Regions from separate parts of the Marinobacter sp. es.042 genome, predicted to be linked through region 2. Evidence: predicted binding sites of a transcription regulator. Region 2 holds the regulator's gene; each other region holds the start of a gene.
The links. Region 2 encodes FliA, which starts transcription of late flagellar genes. Its sites were predicted from a motif close to CTAAAGTTTNNNNNNNNNNNGCCGNTAA; they were not measured.
Positions count from the first base shown of each region.

Region 1 (7,631 bases), 1.1 Mb from region 2:
CAGACTCCTACCTGGATCCAGAAAACCGCAGTGTTGTCGCTTCCTTTGCCGACCCGGAGAATGGACGCATTAGTTCGACATCGGTGGATGAGGCCCTGGCCGGAAATTCCGGTGAAGGCGTGGTTACGTCCTACCGTGGCGAGCCAGTGTTTTCCGCCCACAGGCCAGTTACCGTAGGCGGGCTGAACTGGGCGCTTGTGGCGGAGATCAGCGAAGACGAGGCCCTGGCGCCGGTGCGTGAAATGTGGACGCTGACGGCGATAGCCATTGCTATTGTGCTCCTGGCTGTGGTGGCCGTGGCAGTCTGGACCGCGGCGCGGATCATGAAACCCCTTGGCAAAGACCCGGCCGAATTGCAGGCACTGGCGGAACAGGTGGCGGCGGGTAACCTGGTCATTGATTCGTCCGACAGTGACAAGGCCGCGGGCGTATACGGCTCCATGCTCAAGATGGTGTCGGACCTGAAAGAAGTGATCTTCAAGGTTGAAGAAGCGTCCCAGCGCCAGGCCAGTGCGTCCGAACAGTTGTCCGGCACTATCTCGCAGACCCTGGACAATGTGAATCAGCAGGCAGAGCAGACTGAGCAGGTGGCGTCGGCTATTGAAGAAATGTCCTCAGCAATCAGCGAGGTGTCCCAGAATACCGCTGAATCGGCAGCCGGTGCCCGGCGCACTGATGAGGCGGTGAGCCGCAGCGCAACCGAGGTGGAATCCTCCGCTGCTGACACCCGAGCTATGGCCAGGGAACTGGAGGAAGCAGAGGCCGGCATAGAGGATTTGCGAAAGAATATGGAGTCCATTACCAGGGTTCTAGATTCGATAAAGTCCATCGCCGACCAAACTAACTTGCTGGCTCTGAATGCTGCCATTGAAGCGGCCCGGGCCGGTGAACAGGGCCGGGGCTTCGCGGTGGTTGCGGATGAGGTGCGCAGCCTGGCCAAGAATAGCCAAGAGGCGACCGAGGAGATAAGTAGTTCCATCGAAACCCTGGTCAATTCGTCGGAGCGTGCTTCAAAGGTGGTTACCCGCTGCAGCGCACAGGCCAGCGGTATTTCCGAGCGGGCAGGCGCCGTTGTATTGCGGCTTCGCGAGGCAGTGGACGAGGTCACCCGGATGTCCGGTATGGCCGAGCAGATTGCTACGGCATCCGAAGAGCAATCAGCCACGGCCGAAGAAGTAACGCGCAACGTATCGACAATTGCTGATAAGTCCCTTGAGACCAAACAGGCCATGGCCCAGATATCCGAAGCCAGTGGTGACTTGGCGGAGTTGTCTCATCAGCTCAAAGATTCGCTGTCCCGGTTTAAAGTCAGCTGAGTACGAGGCGTGGCTTCCACACTTATGCCCGGCACACAGAAAACAAAACCCGCTGCGGCGGGTTTTTTTATGGCGGTTACTCGGTCTCTTCGAGGATCACCGGAGGCGGAAAGCCGCCCAGTTCTTTCCAGCGATTCACAATGCCGCAGAACAGCTCTGCGGTTTTTTCCGCGTCATAGGCGGCGGAATGGGCTTCCTTATTGCTGAACGGAATGCCCGCGAGTTTGCAGGCCTGGGCCAGAACCGTGTGGCCATAGGCCAGGCCGGCCAGCGTGGCGGTATCGAAGGTTGAGAAAGGGTGAAATGGGTTACGACGGATGTCGGCCCGCAGCGCGGCTGCAAAGATGAAGTTATGGTCAAAGGTGGCATTGTGGCCCACCAGGACGGCTCGCTTGCAATCGTGGTTCTTCACCGCCTTGCGAATGGGACTGAAGATCTCGCTGAGTCCTTCCCGCTCGGGTACCGCTTCTCGCTCCGGATTCCACGGATCAATACCGGTGAAATCAAGGGCGGACTGCTCCAGATTCGCACCTTCAAAAGGATCGATCTGCTGAACGTGGGTCTCAGCGCGCCGCACCCAGCCGTCTTCGTCCATGGTCAGTATCACTGCTGCCACTTCGAGCAGAGCGTCCCGCTCGGGATTGAAGCCAGCGGTTTCCACGTCGACTACAACAGGCAGAAACCCGCGAAAGCGGCGGGACATGGGATGCGGTGGTTTGTTTTCGTCAGTCACTCAAGCTCCGGTCTTGGCCGTGTGTGAGAAGGAATAAGTCAGGTTTACGCCAGTTTCCAGTGAACGGTTTCACCAGCCTTGAGGGGCACGATGGTTCCGTCAGCCAGCGGCAGCTCTGCCGGCATGGTCCAGGGGTCACGAATCAGGGTGATGGTATCGGTATTCCGCGGTAGGCCATAGAAATCCGGCCCGTTGAAACTGGCGAATGCTTCAAGTTTATCCAAGATGCCAAGCTCCTCGAAAATGTCCGCATACAGGCCGATTGCGCCGTAGGCCGAGTAACAGCCGGCACAACCGCAGGCTGCCTCTTTGCGATCCTTCGAATGAGGGGCGGAATCCGTGCCCAGGAAAAAGCGTTTGTCGCCGCTGGCCACCGCGTCCCTGAGCGCCTGTTGATGGCGGTTACGCTTCAGGATTGGCAGGCAATAGAGATGCGGCCGAATGCCGCCTACCAGCATGTGGTTGCGGTTGTACATCAGGTGCTGGGGCGTCAGAGTCGCACCGAGGTTGTCTCCGGCGTGCTGCCGGACAAATTCTGCGGAATCGGCCGTGGTGATGTGTTCCAGTACAACCTTGAGGTTCGGGAAAGCCTCGAGAGTGGGTGCCAGGACACGCTCCAGAAATACCTTTTCCCGGTCGAAAATGTCGATATCGGCATCGGTTACCTCTCCGTGTACCAGCAGCAGCATGCCACAATCGGCCATGGCCTCCAGAACCGGGTAGATGTTACGGATATCCTTCACCCCCGAGTCGGAATTGGTCGTTGCTCCGGCCGGGTAAAGCTTGGCGGCCACAACGCCGGCAGCCCTGGCATCCCGGATGGTCTGCGCCGTCATGCTCTCGGTTAGATATAGCGTCATCAACGGCTCGAACTCGGTGCCATTGGCAGCCGCCAGAATGCGTTCCCGGTAGGCTTTGGCATCGGCTGCGGTTGTCACCGGCGGTACCAGGTTAGGCATGATGATGGCGCGACCGAAGCAGGCGGCCGTAGCCGGTACCACGTCCTTGAGAATTTCGCCGTCCCGTACGTGAAGGTGCCAGTCGTCGGGGCGTGTGAGCGTGAGCTTGTCTGTCATGGCGTTTGTCCGAAATACCTTTGGCGGGGCGAGCTTGTGCCCGTTTCTCTGGGAGCCGAAAAAATTTGGCGAATTATACCAGAAGGCGCGGGTGATTGTTTTCCGGTTGGTGGCTAAAGAACTTCCGGCTCAGGCCGTTAAACAGTCTGACTCTGCTAACTCCGGACACTGATGGCTAGCTCTATGGGATTTCGCCCCGGACAACTCCTGAATACTCTGCTTGTTGCCATGTTGCCCGTGGTGCTTCTGCCGGCGGCCGCGCAGGCTGCCAGCTATGGCGCCGGAATCGAGAACAGCCAGTGGTATCTCGCCGAGTCGGTATTTGAATGCCGACTGGTGCACGAAGTTCCCGGCTACGGTCGGGCGGTGTTCAATCATCGCGCCGGTGAAAGTCTCAGCTTTTTCCTGGAGTCTGATTCTGCGTTGATGCGACCAGGGCGCGGCAGCCTTGTGGTCGAGGCACCGGCCTGGCGTCCGGGTGTGGCGCCGAAGCCCCTCGGAACGGTCAACGTATCGGATGATCGGCGTCAGGTCTCGCTGGATACACGTCAGGCGTTCGTGGTCGCCCATGGACTTCTGGATGGGATGCGCCCGACGGTAACCAGGGAATCGTGGTTTGATGGCCGCCCGGTGCGGGTTCAGGTCTCCAACATCAACTTTGCCGGCGAGTACCAGCGTTATCAACGCTGTACGTCCAATCTTCTGCCGGTAAACTTTGATCAGATCCAGCGCTCGAGGGTGCCGTTTGCCAGCGGCAGCACGCAATTGTCCGATGCCGACAGGCAACTACTGGATAACATCGTGGCTTATGTGAACGCCGATTCGACGGTTGAGCGGATTTTTGTGGATGGCCACAGTGACAGAATTGGAAGCCGGATCGACAACCGTGCGCTTTCCGAAGATCGCGCCAATGTGGTGGCCGACTACCTCAAGGCGAGCGGTATTGATGAAAACATGATTACCGTGCGGGCCCATGGCGACCAGTACCCGGTATCCAACCGGCCCGCAGATAACCGCCGCACCAATATCCGCCTGCAACGGGCCGGTGACCGCCCGGAATTGCAGCAGGCTAACGGCTATGGCGGCGAACCCAGGGGCTGATCGGCTTCAGTAAACCGAATCCAGAACTTCGAGGTGGGCATTGACACTTTCCGCCAGGGCCCGCAGGTGGTAACCGCCTTCCAGGGTTGAAATGATCCGGTCATTGCTGTGCTCACTGGCGACACTCACAATCATTTCCGTCAGCCAGCGATAATCTTCAGTATCCAGATTCAGTTCTGCCATCGGATCCAGCCGGTGGGCATCAAAACCCGCCGAAATCAGGATCAACTGCGGTTTGAATTCATTCAGGCGCTTCAGCCATCCCGCCTCCACCTGCTTCCGGTACTCTTCAGACGAACAGTTTGCCTCAATCGGAATATTCACGATGTTGTCGGCCTGCCGGTGCACGTGAGAGTGCGGGTAGAAGGGGTGCTGGAAGCTTGAGCACATCAGGATACGCTCGTCGCCACTAACAATGTCTACGGTGCCATTGCCCTGGTGCACGTCGAAATCGATGATCGCGACCCGCTCCAAATGATGAAAGGTGAGGGCGCGCATGGCGGCCAGGGCAACGTTGTTGTAAAAACAGAACCCCATGGATTTCGCCCGCTCGGCATGATGCCCGGGCGGCCGTGCACAAACAAACGCGTTGGTAACCTGGCTGCTCATTACCATATCCACGGCCTGGATATTGGCACCAGCTGCCAGGCGGGCGGCTCGAAGGGTGTCAGGCATCATGGCCGTGTCCGGGTCGGTAAACACGCGGCCACGGGTCGGTTGCATCAGGTCCAGTTGATGGAGATATTTTTCCGGATGCACCATCAGAAGCTGATCGCGGGTGATTTCTTCCGGTCGGACCCAGTCAAGTTTCTGGTCCAGGCCAGTGTCAGCAAGGTAGCTGACGATGGCCGCCAGCCGCTCAGGGCTTTCCGGATGTTCCGGCCCCATGTTGTGTTTCATGAAGTCATCGTGGGAAAAGAATGCCGTGGTCATACGTCTCGGACTGCCTTCGATATGCTTATATTTTCTTCAAGCTTATCAGGGAAAACTGCACGATGCCGTGTTTCTTTGGTCTTATAAGGGCGATAGTCATTTCACATCGGGGTATCAAGGCCTAAGATAAGAGTTACACTCATAAGTAACCTGTTTTATTACATTTATTTCCCCAACGGTCTGCCGGCCGCATACAAAGGAGAGTCAGCTTGAGCACCCGGTATCTGGAGAGCCTGTTTAATCCCGCGTCTATTGCGGTGATCGGTGCGTCGGAGCGGGCAGACAACCTTGGCGGTATGGTGTTGCGGAACCTGATGGGGGGCGGTTATCCCGGCCGGTTACTGGTGGTGAACCAGAACGATTACGACAACGTGCACGGGGTGCCCTGCGTCAAGAAAGTCTCGAAAATGGAATTTTCCCCGGACCTGGCAATCATCTGTACGCCGCCGGATACCGTGGCCAAGACCATCAAGCGGCTGGGGGAGGCCGGGGTGCGCACCGCGATCGTTATGACCGGTGGCATGTCACGTACTCACAGTAAAACCGGCCAGCCCCTGATGTATTCGGTTCGAGAAGCGGCCCGGGAAACCGGAATCCGGGTACTGGGCCCCAACACCATTGGCCTGATGGTCCCGGCACGCAGCCTGAACGCTACCTACGCCCATATGGGCGCCATCCCTGGCCGGGTTGCCTTCGTTGGCCAGTCCGGCACCATCGCCAGTTCGGTCATAGACTGGGCATTCGCCCGTGGTGTGGGGTTTTCCTACTTCCTGACCCTGGGCGATGGCATGGATATCGATCACGACGACCTGATCGACTACCTGGCCCAGGATACACAGACCCGTGCGATTCTCCTGCACATCGAAAACATTCCCAGTGCCCGGCGTTTCATGTCGGCGGTTCGGGTTGCGTCCCGCACCAAGCCGGTGATTGCGGTGAAGTCCGGTCGTGTACCGGAGTCGGAGTGGTTTCCCCATGACCTTCCTGATGGCCTGAAACGCAGTGATCCGATCTACGACGCCATGCTTCAGAGGGCAGGTGTGCTCCGGGTGGATGGCCTTGGCCAGATGTTTGATGCGCTCGAGACATTGACGCGGATGCGTCCCTTGCGCCGCGAAACCCTGGCGATTATGGCCAATGGAGTCGGTCCCGGGGTGTTGGCCGTGGACCGGTTGGCGGATCTTGGTGGTGAACTGGCAGAGCTGTCGAAATCCAGCATCGAGGCCTTGGCCGAGCTGCTGCCACCTTACTGGACCCGTAAAAACCCCATTGACCTTAACTACGATGCCTCACCGGAGCTGTATGGCCAAGCCATCAAAATTCTCGCCAAGGATCCGGAAGTGGCAAACGTGCTGGTGATGTATGCGCCGAGCCTGACGGAGGACAGCCTGCAGATTGCGGATGCCGTTGTGCAGGCCTCCAAGGGTACACGTCTGAATGTGTTCACCTGCTGGCTCGGCCAGAGTACGGTCATGGATGCGCGGGAAGAATTTTACCGGGCCGGGCTGCCGTCGTTCTTCAATCCTGAGAAAGCCGTGATGGCATTCATGCAGCATGTTCGTCACCAGCGGGTTCAGCGGCTGCTAACGGAAACGCCGGAATCCTTTACCGACCACTTTGCAGACCGTACCCACACCCGTCATGTGGTCAACCGGGCACTTCGAGCAGGTCGGTATCACCTCTCCAACCGGGAAGCGCGGGATCTGGTGCGGGACTACGGGATCAGCACCATCGAAACCATGTACTGCGACGATATGGAAGAGGTGTTGGAGGTGTTTGCGGTTGAGCGGCGCCCCATCGACATCACCATTATTCATGAGCAGGCGTGCCATCCTTTCCTGGACCTGAGTCCGACCCAGCGTCGTTACAAGGGCACGGTCCAGAAACTGAACAGCGAAACGGCCATCATGGATTCCTGCCGCTACCTGATGGAGGAATACAAGAGCCATTTCCCGGAAAGTGGATTTCTCGGGTTTGCGGTTCAGCGTTCCTACCAGCACGTGGGTGGGATCGAGTTCAGTGTCGGCATTACCCGGGACGCATTGTTTGGCCCGCTGGTGGTGTGCGGTGCCGCAGGCGCCCAGATCAACGTGATGACCGACCGGCAGATCGCACTGCCACCATTGAACATGGTGTTGGCCCGTGAGCTTCTTCGCCGTACCTACATGTACAAGCTGCTGAAAGAACACAGCTTGAAGCCGGAGGAGGATATCCGCGCGGTGTCCGAGACCCTGGTCACCCTCTCGCAGATTGTTATCGATATTCCGGAAATCAAGGGTCTTGAGATCTCGCCCTTGCTGTTCAACGAGCAGGGGGCGGTGGCGGTGAATATTGCCATCAATCTGGCTGACAAGCCGGGGCGGCCGATTATTCAGCCTTACCCGCGGGAACTGGAGGAATGGATTGTTTTACCCAAATCCGGGCGCCGGGTCATCATTCGCCCGGTACTGGCGGAAGATGAGCCTGCCCACC
Region 1 is NZ_LT897781.1:1,762,679-1,770,309, reverse strand. Features, by position in the region: gene CFB02_RS08355 (methyl-accepting chemotaxis protein) at 1-1,316, shown strand, start outside; gene rnt (ribonuclease T) at 1,393-2,049, opposite strand; gene pyrC (dihydroorotase) at 2,094-3,125, opposite strand; gene CFB02_RS08340 (flagellar protein MotY) at 3,309-4,226, shown strand; gene CFB02_RS08335 (histone deacetylase family protein) at 4,233-5,159, opposite strand; gene CFB02_RS08330 (GNAT family N-acetyltransferase) at 5,369-7,631, shown strand, end outside.
Region 1: CFB02_RS08340 (flagellar protein MotY) is a predicted target of FliA. The motif match lies at 3,239-3,266, and genes of this name have one in related genera.

Region 2 (7,631 bases):
AGCCATCACCACCAGACTGAGCATCTGCTCCTCAACCTCTTTCACAAGGGCGGTGACCTTCTGAATGACCTGACCTGTCAGATCCTGATAGTCCTGAGCCAGCAGGATTTCCGACAGGTTGCTGTACATGGTGTCGGCATCGGTTGCCATGCTGACAAAAAAGCGATCAATCCGGCCGTACAGCTCGCGAAACTCGGCCGGCTGCATTTCCCGGCGACGCAGTCGCTGCCACTCATCACGCAACGCGGCGGCCTCGTCTCTCAGGGCATTGGCCACCGGCATGGTTTCCTCAACCAGGTCCATCGTCCGGTTGGCTGCTTCGCCGGTCATCTGCACCACATACTCGAGGCGATCAGAGGCATCTGTCATTTTCGACAGTGCTTCCTGCTGTTCTGCGTTTCGGGGATCAATCTGGAAGTTCCGGATTGCTTCGTGAAGGCTCCGCGTCAGCCGCCCTACCTCACGGTACAGACTCTGATCCCTGACCTCGCTGAGTTCATTGATCAGGGTCATGGCCTTGGCATAATCACCGGCGTTAACAACTTCAGCCAGTTCGGTTGCCTGACGCTGGAGCTTCTCAGTCACCTCCGGCTCAAGGCCCCGATGGTTCTTTTCGCTATCGCTCATGGGAGCCATCCGACCTCTGGTTACTGGATTCTTTCAAAGATTTTCTCAATCTTTTCCTTGAGCACCGCAGCGGTAAACGGCTTGACCACATAACCGTTTACGCCTGCCTGGGCAGCGGCAACGATCTGGTCGCGCTTGGCCTCAGCAGTTACCATCAATACCGGCAGGGTTTTCAGATTCTCGTCCGCCCGAACGGCCTTGAGAAGGTCGAAGCCTGACATGCCCGGCATGTTCCAGTCGGTCACCAGAAAATCGTATTTGCCGCTTTTGAGCATTGGCAGCGCTGTGTTGCCGTCGTCAGCTTCATCGGTGTTGGTGAAGCCAAGATCACGCAGCAGGTTCTTGATGATCCGTCGCATTGTGGAGAAGTCGTCCACAATGAGGATTTTCATGTTTTTGTCCAATGGGACCTCCAGTTAGTAACACCCGGAATTCGTTTGACCTTTGCGTTCAAAGTCTAGCAGGCCGCTGTTTTAACCGCTTATTGTCGGACCTTTGCTTCGGTTGTAAAGCATCGGTTACCAAAAACTACAGACTACCTCGTTGCCGACACAGACTGAACGCCGTCAGCTGTCCGATTCCTGACGCCAATCCGAGAGCCGTCCCCGAAGGCGCAGGGCTGCCTGGCTGTGAATCTGGCTTACCCTGCTCTCACTGACGCCCAGCACCGCGCCAATCTCCTTGAGGTTCAGTTCTTCCTGGTAGTAAAGGCTCAACACCAGCTTTTCCCGCTCCGGAAGGTCCTCAATCGCCTCAGCGAGGCTCCGCCGGAAGGCATCGGAGGACAATCCCTCAAGGGGATTATCCTGCGTCTCTGTCTGTTCTATCGGCAGCTCTCCGGATTCATTGAGCTCGTCGAGGCTAAAAAGTCGACCGCTGTTGGAATCGGAAAGGTAGGAGTGGTATTCGGGCAGCCCCATCCCCAGCTCTTCGGCCACTTCCTGGTCGTGGGCTTCGCGGCCAAGTCGATCTTCAACGGCTTTGATGGCCTGGGAAATGCGACGGGCGTTTCGATGAACAGAACGTGGCACCCAGTCACCCTTGCGGATTTCGTCCACCATGGCGCCGCGAATACGGATACCGGCGTAAGTCTCGAAGGTAGCACCTTTGGTGGAGCTGTAACGCTGGGCGGCCTCGAGCAGACCGATCATGCCGGCCTGCATCAGGTCTTCAAGCTGGACGGACGCCGGCAGGCGAGCCATGAGGTGAAGGGCAATTTTCTTGACCAGCGGCGCGTGCTGCTCAATGAGCTGAGCCGGCTTCTGCGCACTTGACTGGTTATAGATTCCGAGGTTTTTCGCCAATATCATGTATCCGGTTTTTTTTGTTTGACTGGATCCGATTCAGACTTCGACGAGCCGCTCCACAAAAAATTCCAGATGCCCGCGGGGAGAGGACGGCAACGGCCAGCTATCTACCTTGTCCGCCAGCGCCTTGATGGCCAGCGAAGCTTTCGCCCTGGGATAGGCGTCCAGCACCGCACGCTGCCGCTGAACCGCTTTCTTCACGGCCTCATCGTAGGGGACTATTCCTACGTATTGTAGTGCCACATCCAGGAAGCGCTCGGTGACCCGTGTCAGTTTTTCGAACAGATGCCGGCCTTCCTGTTCATTCCGGACCTGGTTGGCAAGAATACGGAACCGATTGGTGCCGTACTCGCGGTTCATAAGTTTAATCAAAGCGTAACAGTCAGTAATGGACGTGGGCTCGTCACACACTACCAGCAAAAGCTCCTGGGAGGCCCTGAGAAAACTGACCACAGATTCGGAGATACCGGCAGCGGTATCCACTATCAAAACATCGATCTGATCACCCAGTTCGCTGAACGCATTAATCAGCCCGGCATGTTCCATGGGGCTGAGCTGGGTCATTCGTTGGGTACCGGAAGAGGCGGGGACAATCTTGATGCCACCGGGACCATTCACCAGAACGTCCTTCAGATCACAATCGCCGGCCAGAACATCCTGGAGGTTACGATTGGCAGTGATGCCCAGCAAGACGTCGATATTGGCGAGCCCCAGATCGGCGTCGAGCAGTACCACTCTCCGGCCTTTCTGCGCCAGGGCAATTCCGAGGTTCACCGACACGTTACTCTTGCCGACACCACCCTTTCCGCCGGAAACTGCAATCACCTGTACCGGATGTGCTCTGCTCATACTGTTTTTGGTCTCTCGCCACGTTTCGCCGGCTTTGTCTCCGACGCCTGCTGTCAATCTGTCCGGTCTCAGGCGTGCTCTTTCAGGCCCTCTGCGACCGCTTGCTGTTGCTGGAGTGTTTTCAGCCGATCCACGGCCAACCGCACCAGCGGAACGGCTTCTGCGTGGTGCAGGTCTTCAGGAATCTTCTGGCCGTCTGTGTAATAGGCTACCGGCAGACCGGTTTCCATCACAAACCCGAGAGACTCGCCCAGCGTCAGGGCCTCGTCGATTTTGGTCATCACACAGCCCGCAAGATTTGCCATCTTATAGCAATGCCACACGGATTTCATGATGCGAGGCTGACTGGTTGCCGAGACCACCAGATGGGTTTTGATATTGTGATGGCTGCGAGCCAGTTCGGCCAGCTGTTCCTGATAGCCTTTGTCGGCACTGGTCAGTCCGGCGGTATCAATCAGCACCAGATGACGGTCTGACAGCTCATCCAGAATATCGTCCAGACTGTGGCTTTCATCCACGACCCGCACCGGCACATTCAGGATCCGACCGAACACGAATAACTGCTCGTGCGCCGCCACCCGATAGCGGTCCGTGGTAACCAGGGCCACGGAATCGGAGCCATGCTTGAGCACGTAGCGAGCGGCGAGTTTTCCGATGGTGGTGGTTTTCCCGGACCCTGTCGGACCCACCAACGCGTAGGCGCCGCCCTCATCCAGCCACTCCATGCGGGAGGTCCGGACCCCGGTACACAGCATTTTCAGGGACTGCTTCCAACCGTCTTCCAGGCGCCCCGACTTGTGACGACGGGAAATTGACCCCGCCAGATCGCTGCCGAGGCCGAACTCCTGCAAGCGCTCGGCAAGCCTCTGCTGCACGGCGGTGGTCGCAGAAACCTCCGGCTCCGTTTGCGGCCGACGGCCCTGCATCATGTCTTTGAGCGAGCTGATCTCGGCCCGCATCTGCGCCAGCTCATCGGAATAGGCTTCCCTCGGCGCCTGTGGCAGAGGTGCAATATCACCAAAACCACCACTCACCTCTTGCTGAATGGCAGCGAACGAACCGGCGTAGCTCGCGCCCTGCGATGCCCGCTTTTCCCGGACTTCACGGATGCGGTCCCGGGACCGGCTCAGCTCGTCTTCAAGACGCCTGTGCTGGTCGGCCTGCATCTCGGCCAAGCGGGACCCGTTGGCGGCGTCTTCTGCCTGGTTGCCCAGTCGCTGGCGCGCCATATTCTCGTCATAATCCAACGCCGTCACAATTTCGACACCGCCGTCGACCCGACGATTGGAAAGGATCACGGCGTCCGGCCCCATCTGTTCACTGACCTGCTTGAGCGCCTCGGCCATGGTCTGAGCAAAAAACCGCTTTACTTTCATGATGCCTCTTCCTCCACCGGCAACGCCGTGCCGGCGCTGTCCGCTCTGTCATCCGCGCCGTTACTGGCCAACGGACGCCACGATCGTAATCTGTTTGTTATCCGGAATTTCCTGGTACGAGAGCACATGCAGGCGCTCTACCCCGTAGCTGGCGAACTTCGCCAGCACCGGCCTCAGGGGCCCGGACACCAGCAGAATGGCCGGCTTGCCGAGCATCTCCTGACGCTGGACGCTCTCCTGAAGCGAGCGCTGGAGCTTTTCAACCATATTCGGCTCCAGGACCAGGCCAATATCTTCCTGTCCGCCGGATTGTTGACTCTGCTGAACAGACTTTAGCAATAACTGTTCCAGATCCGGATCCAGGGTGATCACCGGTATCTCCGATTCGTTGCCGCAGATACTCTGGACAATCATCCGACGCAGGGACTGCCGGGCAACGGTGGTCAACAGCTTCGGATCCTGACTCTTCGGGTGCACGTTCACGATGGCCTCGGCAATGGACCGCATGTCCCGGATCGGCACTTCCTCTTTCAGGAGGTTCTGCAGCACTTTCAGCAGCAAGCTGATGGATACGGTGGTGGGCACCAGTTCCTCGGCCAACTTCGGAGAAATCTTTTCAAGCTGATCCAGCCATTTCTGGACTTCCTCGTGGCCCAGCAGCTCGTGGGCGTGTTTCTGCAGCACCTGGTTAAGGTGGGTCGCGACCACCGTACTGGCATCGACCACGGTATAGCCGAGCGTCTGGGCCTGGTCTTTCTTGTCTGGCTCAATCCAGCTGGCATCCAGACCAAACGCCGGATCCTTGCCTTCAATGCCCTCTATCTTTCCGAATACCTGACCGGGGTCGATGGCCAGCTCGCGGTCCGGATGGATTTCGGCCTCGGCAATGGTCACGCCCATCAGGGTAATGCGATAGACGTTAGGCATCAGATCGAGGTTGTCTCGAATGTGGACCGAGGGCATCAGGAAGCCGAGATCCTGGGACAACTTTTTACGAACGCCCTTGATACGACTGAGCAACTGGCCACCTTGTGACTTGTCCACCAGCGGGATCAACCGATAACCCACTTCCAGACCGACAATATCGACAGTGGACACATCGTCCCAGCCCAGCTCCTTGGTCTCTCCAGGGGCCGGTAGCTGACGACCCTGATCGCCGCCAGCATCACCGCCTGGTGGCAGATCACGCCCCGCCGGCCGCGGAGTCGCCCCGCCAGCGCCCCGCGCCGGGAATGCGCCATCTTCTTCGACGGTCTGTCTCTGGTGCTTCCAGATATACCAGGCAGCGCCGGCGGCCAGTGCACCCAGACCCAGGAAGGCCACGTGGGGCATGCCGGGAATCAGACCGAGAATGATCAGGATAGCGGCGGCAATGGACAGCGCCTTGGGCGCGCTGAACATTTGCTGGAGGATCTGGCCTCCCATGTCCTGGCTGGAGGTAACCCGCGTTACCATGATTGCAGCAGACGTGGATAGCAGCAGCGAGGGAATCTGTGCCACCAGGCCGTCGCCAATGGTCAGCAGCGCATAGCGCTCCATGGCCAGCCCGAAATCCAGACCGTGCTGCAGCATACCAATGGCAATACCGCCAATGATGTTGATGGCAAGAATCAGCAGGCCAGCAATGGCGTCGCCTTTCACAAACTTGGACGCGCCGTCCATGGAGCCGTAGAAATCCGCTTCCTGGGCAATCTCGGCACGACGATGCTTGGCCTCATCCTGATTGATCAGGCCGGCGTTCAGATCCGCATCGATCGCCATCTGCTTGCCGGGCATTGCATCCAGTGTGAAACGGGCGCTTACCTCGGAGACCCGGCCGGCACCTTTGGTCACGACCAGGAAGTTGATGATCATGAGAATCGCGAACACCACCAGACCTACGGCGTAGTTGCCGCCGATCAGAACGGCGCCGAAGGATTCGATCACTTTACCGGCGGCGTCACCACCTTCGTGGCCGTTCAGCAGAACAATCCGGGTAGACGCCACGTTCAAGGCGAGACGCAGAAGTGTGGCTACCAGCAGGACCGTGGGAAAAGATGCAAACTCCATCGGCCGCAAGGCGTAGACACACACCAGCAGAATGACAATCGATAGGGTGATGTTGAAAGTAAAGAACACGTCCAGGAGGAACGCCGGCATGGGCAGAATCATCATGCCCAGCAAGCCCATCAGCATGATGGGTATGCCCAGGTTGCCCCGCGTCAGGGTTTTGACGTTATTGAGGACTAAAGCTCTGTCCATGCCGGATACTTCTCCGATTGGCCGTGCCTGCAGGCGTTTTGAAGGTCGAAAATCTGACACCGGAGCGTCGTTTGGAAGGGTTATCGCAAGATCCGTACCACCCCTTAGGGGATTTCCGTTAAGCAGCCATTTGCGGCCTGACTCGCCTTGCCAGATGCGGTATCCTTGCGCCATTTGATCGCGACGCCAAAATTCCAACCAGACACACAGGTGACCCCATGCCAATCCACGAGGTAAAACACCCTCTGATCCGCCACAAGCTCGGCATCATGCGCCGTGCGGATATCAGCACCAAGAATTTCCGGGAGCTGGCACAGGAAGTCGGTGCACTCCTGACCTACGAGGCCACCAAAGACTTCAATCTGCAGGAAAAGACCATCGAAGGCTGGGCAGGGCCGGTTAACGTGGAACAGATTCACGGCAAGAAAGTCACCATCGTGCCGATCCTGCGGGCCGGCCTTGGCATGCTTGACGGTGTCCTCAGCCTGATTCCGGTGGCCCGGGTCAGTGTTGTCGGCCAGATCCGCAATGAGGAAACCCTCGAGGCCAGCACCTACCTTGAAAAGCTGGTGGGCGAACTGGACCAGCGCATGGCCATGATTGTCGATCCGATGCTCGCCACCGGTGGCTCAATGATCTCCACCATTGACCTGCTCAAGAAGGCTGGCAGCACCGAGATCCGGGCCCTGGTTCTGGTTGCCGCGCCTGAAGGCGTTGAAAAGGTTCTGGAAAAACATCCGGACGTGTCTATTTACACTGCCTCCGTTGATGAGCGCCTCAACGACAAAGGCTACATCCTTCCGGGTCTCGGCGATGCCGGTGACAAAATCTTCGGCACCAAGCAAAAGGACGTTTAAGAATGCAGGACCATACCAACGACCCGGTCTGGAAACAGGCTATTGCAGGCTCCCAGATGCTGCTGGTGGCGTTCGGCGCGCTGGTTCTGATGCCACTGATTACCGGGCTGGATCCCAACGTGGCCCTGTTCACCGCCGGCCTGGGCACCCTGATCTTTCACGTGGTGACCGGCGGTCAGATCCCGATTTTCCTCGCGTCGTCCTTCGCCTTTATTGCCCCCGTGATTGCCTCCAAAGGCAAGTTCGGCATGGAAGAGACGCTCGGCGGCCTGATGGCGGCGGGTATTCTCTATATTTTCCTCAGTGGACTGGTGCGGCTGCGAGGCACCGGTTTTGTCCGCCGCCTGTTGCCGCCGGTGGTCATCGGCCCCGTG
Region 2 is NZ_LT897781.1:701,682-709,312, reverse strand. Features, by position in the region: gene CFB02_RS03465 (protein phosphatase CheZ) at 1-627, opposite strand, end outside; gene cheY (chemotaxis response regulator CheY) at 648-1,031, opposite strand; gene CFB02_RS03455 (RNA polymerase sigma factor FliA) at 1,194-1,937, opposite strand; gene CFB02_RS03450 (MinD/ParA family protein) at 1,971-2,783, opposite strand; gene flhF (flagellar biosynthesis protein FlhF) at 2,852-4,159, opposite strand; gene flhA (flagellar biosynthesis protein FlhA) at 4,220-6,400, opposite strand; gene upp (uracil phosphoribosyltransferase) at 6,619-7,257, shown strand; gene CFB02_RS03430 (uracil-xanthine permease family protein) at 7,260-7,631, shown strand, end outside.

Region 3 (7,631 bases), 700 kb from region 2:
GTTCGAGCCAGCCACTGCCGGGGAACCAGAGCCCGCCGGATTCCGTGGGTACGCCTGTCAGGGCGCTGGCCTGTTCCCGGGTCACCGGGTAAAAGACACTCCGGGGATAGTCGTTCCTTTGGAGAAACCTCCGCTGCCGGTCCGCTTCCTGGGGGTTGTGGGCCAGCTGTAGCAGGCCGGTCGGATGCCAGTGCTGGTCGCGCCAGTTGTGGTAGAAACGCTGCGCGAACGTGAGGGATGTGAGCGCCAGCTCGGTCTGGTCGTTGAACTCTACGCCCAGCTTTACATAGAGGGCGCCCTGGGCGTTGCCGGAGGCTGCTGCACCCGGGCCATGGGCGTCGATCAGTGTTACCGGGTAGCCCCGGTCTGCCAGGTTTCTTGCCAGTGCGCAGCCGGCAATGCCTGCGCCGATGATTGCGATCGATTCCTGTTGTTCGGTGGGAGCCGTTTTGATGGGTACCGGGTTCTCCGAGACAAGAACGCCTTTCAGCATATCCCGTTTGCGACCGTATCCGGCGGTTTTTTCCATCCGGAATCCGGCCTCCATCAAAGCCCGACGAATCCGGCCAACGGAAGTAAAGGTCGCCAGAGTTGTGCCCGGCCTGCTGTGTGCACGGATCTTGTTGATGATGTTTTCCAGCCACATATCGGGGTTGCGGGACGGAGCGAACCCGTCCAGAAACCAGGCGTCGGCCTGAAAATCCAGGGATTGCCAGGCGTCGGTAATGTCGCCGAAAAACAGCGTCAGTCGAACCTGCCCCCCGGCCAGAACCAGCCTGTGTACCCCGCGCACCAGAGGCGGGTAATGCAGAAGCAGTTCGTCGGCCAGCGCAGTCAGTTCGGGCCACTGCGCCAGGGCCCGGGCCAGGTCCTTCTGGGTCAGGGGGAAACGTTCGACGGAAACGAAGTGCAGTGTCGCCGAATGGGCCGGAGCGCGGCGCTGCCAGGCTTGCCAGGCAGCGAGAAAGTTCAGGCCGGTTCCAAAGCCGTTTTCGGCAATAACGAAATCGCCGCCCTCGGGAATCTGTGCGAAACGGTCGGGCAACTGGTTGTGTTGCAGGAAAACGTAGCGTGTTTCCTCGAGACCATTGTCACGGCTGAAGTAGACATCGCCGAACCGGATGGACTCCGGGACACCGTCGTGCCAAGCCAGTTCAGCGGGCTCTATTCCGGGCGGCAGGGGAGCACGGTCCACGGTGTCAGCCTTCGGGGTCGACCACGGTGACGGTTTCGATGATCACAGGTTCAACCGGCACGTCGGCCATCCCCTGTTTGCGGGTGGTCTGTTTGCGGGCAATGGCATCGACAACGCCCATCCCCTCGGTCACCTTGCCAAAAACCGCGTAGCCCGGGCCGCGAACTCCGGCGTTCAGGAACCCGTTGTCGGAAAGGTTGATAAAGAACTGGGACGTGGCGGAATCAGGCGCACTGGTGCGAGCCATCGCAATGGTTCCACGAAGGTTGGGCAGTGTCTCTTTCGCTTCGTTGCGGATAGGGGCGCGAGTCGACTTGCGGGAGAGATCCCGGGTGAAACCGCCGCCCTGGATCATGAACCCGGGTATGACACGGTGGAAGATGGTGCCGTCGAAAAAACCGTCTTCGGCGTACTGCAGGAAATTGTCGACCGTTTCGGGCGCAACATCCGGGCGAAGCTGAAGCTCGATAGCGCCTTCACTGGTCACCATGCGGACCTTTGGAAGTGGATCACTGGCCGGCTGCTCATTGGTTTGCGCCTGCACCGCGGCAGTCGGCATGAGCAGGGTGAGTGCCATAAGCAATACGGGTGTCACAGTTTTCAGGGGTTTTACCATGTTTGTCATTTGCAGCCGTTCTCCGTGTTATTAGCCGGTGTGTTTCCTGCGACAATTCGGCGAATTCTGTTATCAGGTGCCAGATCTTACCAGATGGAGATGGTAAAACGGGTACTGCATCCACACACATAGTTGTGTGATCGGCTAACCTTCCCGATATCGGAAGTCATGGATCACACTGGCCGGGCCGGGTTGTACGGTTTTCACTGTTTAAAAGGAGACACTGGGTGAGAATCCGTCAGGGATTTGAAGAGAAATCACGCCTCGGGCGATTGCTTATCAATCGTGGGTATCTGTCAGAGGGGCAGGTTAACGAAGGCCTCAGACTTCAGCGTGAAACCGGACAGCGCCTGGGTGAGGTATTCATCCAGGCGGGCTGGATCAGCGACAAGGAGCTCCACCGTGTCCTCAAGCACCAGTCCCGCTATCGCAACGCTGCCGCCCTGGTAACAGCGGTTACTCTGCCGTTCCAGCCCCTGGTAACCTTTGCGGCCAGCAACTCGGCCGAGGCGTCCCAGGCAACGCTGGAAGCCGGAGAACTTTATGAGAAAAGCAATTTTGCCCCCATGAGCGAAGCCGAGCTGGCGGCCATTTCCGGTCAGGGCGATCCGACCCTGCTGCAGCGCATCGGTATTGTCAGCAATATGGCGGAGAACCCTGCAGGAAATGGGGAGCAAGGCACCGAGGCATCCGCAGATGTTATTGAAGGTCTCAAGCTTTCCGCCAATATCTTCGTGCCGGTTCTGAACTTCCTGGATTCAGATCTCAGCATTTCCGGTGTGCACTATCGTGAAGGGGAGCCACGTTATCGGGTAAGAGAAGATGGCGCCCTGATGCTGGCGTTCCCTGAGCGCATCGAGGAAATCCGGATGGACAATATAAGGGTTACGGGAGGCCAGGGAGCTTCAATGGGCAACGTGAGCATTCACGACATCCGGTTTCATCCCGACTCCCGGATGACCATCTACACTCGATGACGTGGAAAGCATGGCTCTACAGAGCCATGCGTCCGGGCTCAGGCGCTGGCGAGCACCGTGCTGCTTGAAACCGAAGTCTGCTGACCCTGTGCACCGTACAGCTTTTGCTGGCCGGTGGCGCCGCGGAAAATATCGGTGAGCCTCGACAAACGCTTTTGCAAGTGGCTGATTACGCGACCATTGGTCTGGTTCAGCGTCTGACAGGTTCGCAATTTCTGGTCCGCTTCCTGCCAGAGTTCGAAGAGATCCGAAAAGCCGGCGCTGCGGATAAAGCGGGAAGGCTCGCCACTTTCGGGGCGATATCCCATCTGTACCAGCGTTCGGATTTTCTGTTTGGCGCGTTCGCGGACTGCTCCGAGGAGATCGTTCTTCTCCCTGGTCAGGGCGTCCAGCTGGCGGAGGTCAGAATTTGCAAGGCAGGTCTTTTCCTTGCCGAGAACGTCAGCCAGTGTTTCAAGCTGGCTGATATCCTGGGAAAGAAGGGTCTTCAAATCATCAATTGCGGCCATGGTCTACTCACCCGAAAATGCTTTCATCCATCTCAAGCATTTTCTGGGCCAGCTTCTCGGCGTCAATCTTGTACGTGCCATTTTCAAGGGCGGAACGGATCTGCTCGATGCGGTCGTCATCCATTTCCGGATAATCGCCCAGCTTTTGTTCGAGCTGCTTCAGGTTCTTGGCCTGATTGCTCAGGCTGACGTTCTCACCACGGGCCCCCTGGGCCTGTGTCTTTGCCTGTTCGTTGGATGCCGGCTGGGTATTCTGTGCGCCGGAGCTTTTGTCGGCCGTGGTTCTCTGGGTGTTGACCTGGCCGGGGCCAATTCCATTTAAGTCAACTGACATATCTGTACCTGCTTGCCTGTCGCGCCACGAATGCAGCGCTTACTCGAGTTTATGTCTTCTTAACGGCGGCGCCGCGAAAACCTTTAGTACTTTTAGCACTTTTTTTCATCTGCTTTTACGACCGGTTTTGCGGCATTCACTTGCCGCTCCGGCAAGCCTCTGCCGCACACGGCTCACATCGGAATCTCCACGTGGCCCGGCGCGACAACGCTGGCTCTTATCGTGCGCGATGAGCGCAGGTTCTCAACCAGAACCTGTTCGCCAACGCTGGCGCTTGCCAGGGCTTTGCCCCGGGAACGTACTGAAAATCCGCCGGTTTTGGCGGTGATGATAACATGATCGCCCCGTTCGACCGCATTCGGGGCCGAAAGCATGTCTGGTGTAACGAGCGATCCCGCATTCACTGCGCGCCGCACTTCCATGCCAATCGCCTGTTTCGAGTCCGTAATTACCCCACGTCTGGACGAATTGATTTCAACAGACTGCTTTGCAAGCAGCCCTTCGGTTATTCGCTCTCCACGCGTGAGTGGCCTCGCTGCCACCAGGGCTGGCCCATGGATAGAGACTGAAGCGGTAACAAACATTCGCCATGGACGGGTTCCTTCGCAGGCTACCTGCAACGACGGGCTGGTGCTTTTCCATGGATCACCGCTGAACTCTACATTCAAAGGCTTTTCGCACTCGGCGAGAGCAAGGCGGCTGTCGATGGAACCGGGTTCGAAGGAAACGGTGTAGCCATGTTCGGCCTGTTCAGACGCAAAGCTGTCCAGAAACGCCAGGGTTGCTTTCTGAATCTGTTCGGCCGTCGTTCCCGCCAGGAGCGGTGTGGTCAGTCCAGACATTAGCAGTAGTAGGGCGAAATTCGTGATGCGCATACGTATCAGTTTGTCCTATGCTGTCAACAACAGGGCAGAAAAGCCCGAATCAGGCTAAGGATTCGGCAAAAGTGGCCGTTAAATGAGTTGGCCCACCCCTGATATGACGGGTTTCCGTCGATCAGGCTATTATTCACTGAACAGCAAGATATATGCCGTTGTAATTCCGGCAAGCCAGGAGAATCGAAATGGCAGGGGTTTTGGACAGTGTTAACCAGCGCACTCAGATGGTCGGAAAGAACCGCCTCGAGCTGCTTCTTTTCCGTCTCAGGGGGCGTCAGATCTACGGGATCAACGTGTTCAAGGTGAAAGAGGTTCTGCAGTGTCCGAAGCTGTTCTCCCTGCCCAACAGCCGTCCGGTCGTTCGAGGCGTAGCCCATAGCCGGGGAGAGACTATTCCCATTATCGATCTGAGCATGGCGATTGGCCTGCCCGGTATACCCCAGGAAGCGCTTTCCACCAGCTTCGTCATTATCACTGAATACAATCGCAAAACGCAGGGTTTCCTGGTGAGCGGCGTCGAGCGAATCATGAACATGAATTGGGAAGAAATCCTGCCTCCACCCAAAGGGGCCGGCAAGGATGTCTATCTTACCGCTGTCACGAAAATTGATGATAAGCTTATTGAAATCATTGACGTAGAGAAGATTCTCTCAGAAGTTTCTCCGCTTGGGGAGGACGTAACTGAAGCCGTTCTGAGCAAGAGCGCGGACCGGGTGCCGGGGCATCTGCCCGTGCTGGTGGTCGATGATTCGTCCGTGGCCCGGCGCCAGATACAGCGGTGTCTCACCGCAATTGGCATGGAAGTGGTGCTGAAAAACGACGGCAAGCAGGCTATTGAACATCTGAAGGAAATCACTGCGGACGGTTCCCGGGCCAAGGATCACTTCTCGCTGATCATCTCGGACGTGGAGATGCCCGAAATGGATGGGTACACGCTCGTCACCAAGGTGAAAGAGGACCCGGCGCTTTCGGATATATTTGTTATGCTTCACACCTCACTCAGCGGTGTGTTCAACCAGGCCATGGTAAAGAAGGTCGGGGCCGACGACTTTATGGCAAAGTTCAGTCCGGACGAGCTGGCAGAGCGGGTGATGGAAATCATCGACCAGGGTTGATGGAGCCGCTCAAAGATTCACTCAGAACAGAGACCCAATGAAAGCGGAAATCACGCCACAGGAATATGAAGCCTTCAAATCGTTCCTGCAGGACGCCTGTGGGATTTTACTGGGCGATAATAAACAGTATCTGGTCAAAAGCCGGTTGCGCAGGATTCTTGAAGAGAACAGCCTGAATACCCTGGGTGAACTGCTCGAGCGCCTTAAGCGTTCTGGGCGGGGCGGTCTGAAAGAGACTGTCATCGATGCGATGACAACCAATGAAACCTTGTGGTTCCGTGACAATCACCCTTTCCGGATTCTTCAGGAGAAACTGCTTCCCGAATTCGCAGAGCGCAACTCGATGCAGCCTCTGCGTATCTGGTCTGCGGCCTGCTCAACCGGCCAGGAGCCGTATTCGATTGCCATGATCGTCGAGGAGTTTCGCCGGGCTAGGCCCGGGAAGCTCCGGGATGTAAAGATCACCGCCACGGATATCTCCAAAAGCGTTCTTGATGTGGCTCGCAAGGGCGAGTATGAAATGCTTGCCATTGGGCGGGGGCTCTCGCCAGAGCGCCAGAAACAGTTTTTCACGCCGTCCCTGAACGGTGGCTGGCAGATCAAACCCCAGATCAAGAGCATGGTGGAGTTCAAGGAGTTGAACCTGCTTGAGCGTTATATGCTGGGCAAGTTCGACATTGTGATGTGCCGGAACGTTCTGATCTATTTTTCGGCGGACTTGAAAAAGGACATTCTCACCCGGATGCACGCCACCCTGAACCCGGGCGGCTACCTGGTTCTGGGTGCCTCGGAATCGCTCAACGGCTTGCCCCACCTCTACGAGATGGTGCAGTGCCACCCCGGAATCATCTACAGGAAAAAATAATCCATGCCCCTCAATGTCTGGGTCCTGGTTGCCGCTCAGGCGCTGGCCATGTGCACAGCGCCTTTTATTGTTTTTATAGGCAGCATTCAGGGCAGAATGCTTGCCCCGGCGCCCGAGTACGCAACACTTCCCGTCGGGCTAGTGGTCGTGGGCACCGTTCTGGCTATCAAACCGGCAACCTGGTTAATGGAGCGCATCGGGCGCAAGCGCGTGATGCTGCTGGGTGCCATTATGGGCATTGTGGCCGGTCTTATTGGAGGCCTGGCGTCCTGGACCGGTCTGTTTTCCCTTCTTTGTCTTGCGGCCGTGGTCGGTGGTACGGGGCTTGCGGTGGTTCACCAATATCGGTTTGCGGCCATGGAATCCGTTGCGCCGGGTATGGCGGGTTCTGCTGCAGCTCGCGTGTTGCTGGGTGGTCTGGTGGCAGCCTGGCTCGGGCCGGAAGTTGCGGGTCTGGGCAGCGGCGCGGCGGAGCAATACCCGTTTCTGGTCAGCTGGATTGCGCTGGCGGCCGTCCAGGGTGCGGCTTTGCTGATCCTTTCTATCGGTTACCGGGCAGGGGCTGAGCGCGTCCAGGAATCCCGGCCGGGAGGAGGCCGCCCCCTACGGGAGATTATGGCGAACCCTTTAATCTGGGCTGCCATGAGTGCCGCGGCCATTGGCTATGCGGTGATGAGTTTCATCATGACGGCGACGCCGCTGAGCATGACGGAAATGGCCGGCCATGACCTCGACGATGCCAAGCGGGTGATCCAGCTCCACATAATGGCCATGTATCTTCCGTCGCTGATCAGCGGTTGGCTGACACGCGTAGTAGGCATTCCCTTGATGATGGCAGCGGGCCTGCTGGCCTATCTGGGCTGTATTGTCCTTGCCGCGAGTGGTGTCAGCTTCCACCACTATCTGTCAGCGCTATTGTTGCTCGGCGTTGGCTGGAATTTCCTGTTCGTTGGTGGCACAACGCTGCTACCCCGGGGGTATCGGGATGCCGAACGCTTCCGCGTCCAGGGCCTGAACGACATAATGGTTTTTGGCTCCCAGGCGACCGCGGCGCTGTCTGCCGGCGCAATTCTGAGCTGGCTGGGCTGGGGCGGTCTGGTCATGGTTGCCGTACCTTTCCTGATACTTCATGGGTTATTGAT
Region 3 is NZ_LT897781.1:1,402,435-1,410,065, reverse strand. Features, by position in the region: gene mnmC (bifunctional tRNA (5-methylaminomethyl-2-thiouridine)(34)-methyltransferase MnmD/FAD-dependent 5-carboxymethylaminomethyl-2-thiouridine(34) oxidoreductase MnmC) at 1-1,195, opposite strand, end outside; gene CFB02_RS06685 (peptidylprolyl isomerase) at 1,200-1,811, opposite strand; gene CFB02_RS06680 (pilus assembly protein PilB) at 2,039-2,788, shown strand; gene CFB02_RS06675 (flagella synthesis protein FlgN) at 2,827-3,297, opposite strand; gene flgM (flagellar biosynthesis anti-sigma factor FlgM) at 3,305-3,631, opposite strand; gene flgA (flagellar basal body P-ring formation chaperone FlgA) at 3,805-4,506, opposite strand; gene CFB02_RS06660 (chemotaxis protein CheV) at 4,695-5,624, shown strand; gene CFB02_RS06655 (CheR family methyltransferase) at 5,662-6,489, shown strand; gene CFB02_RS06650 (MFS transporter) at 6,493-7,631, shown strand, end outside.
Region 3: flgM (flagellar biosynthesis anti-sigma factor FlgM) is a predicted target of FliA. The motif match lies at 3,691-3,718, and genes of this name have one in related genera.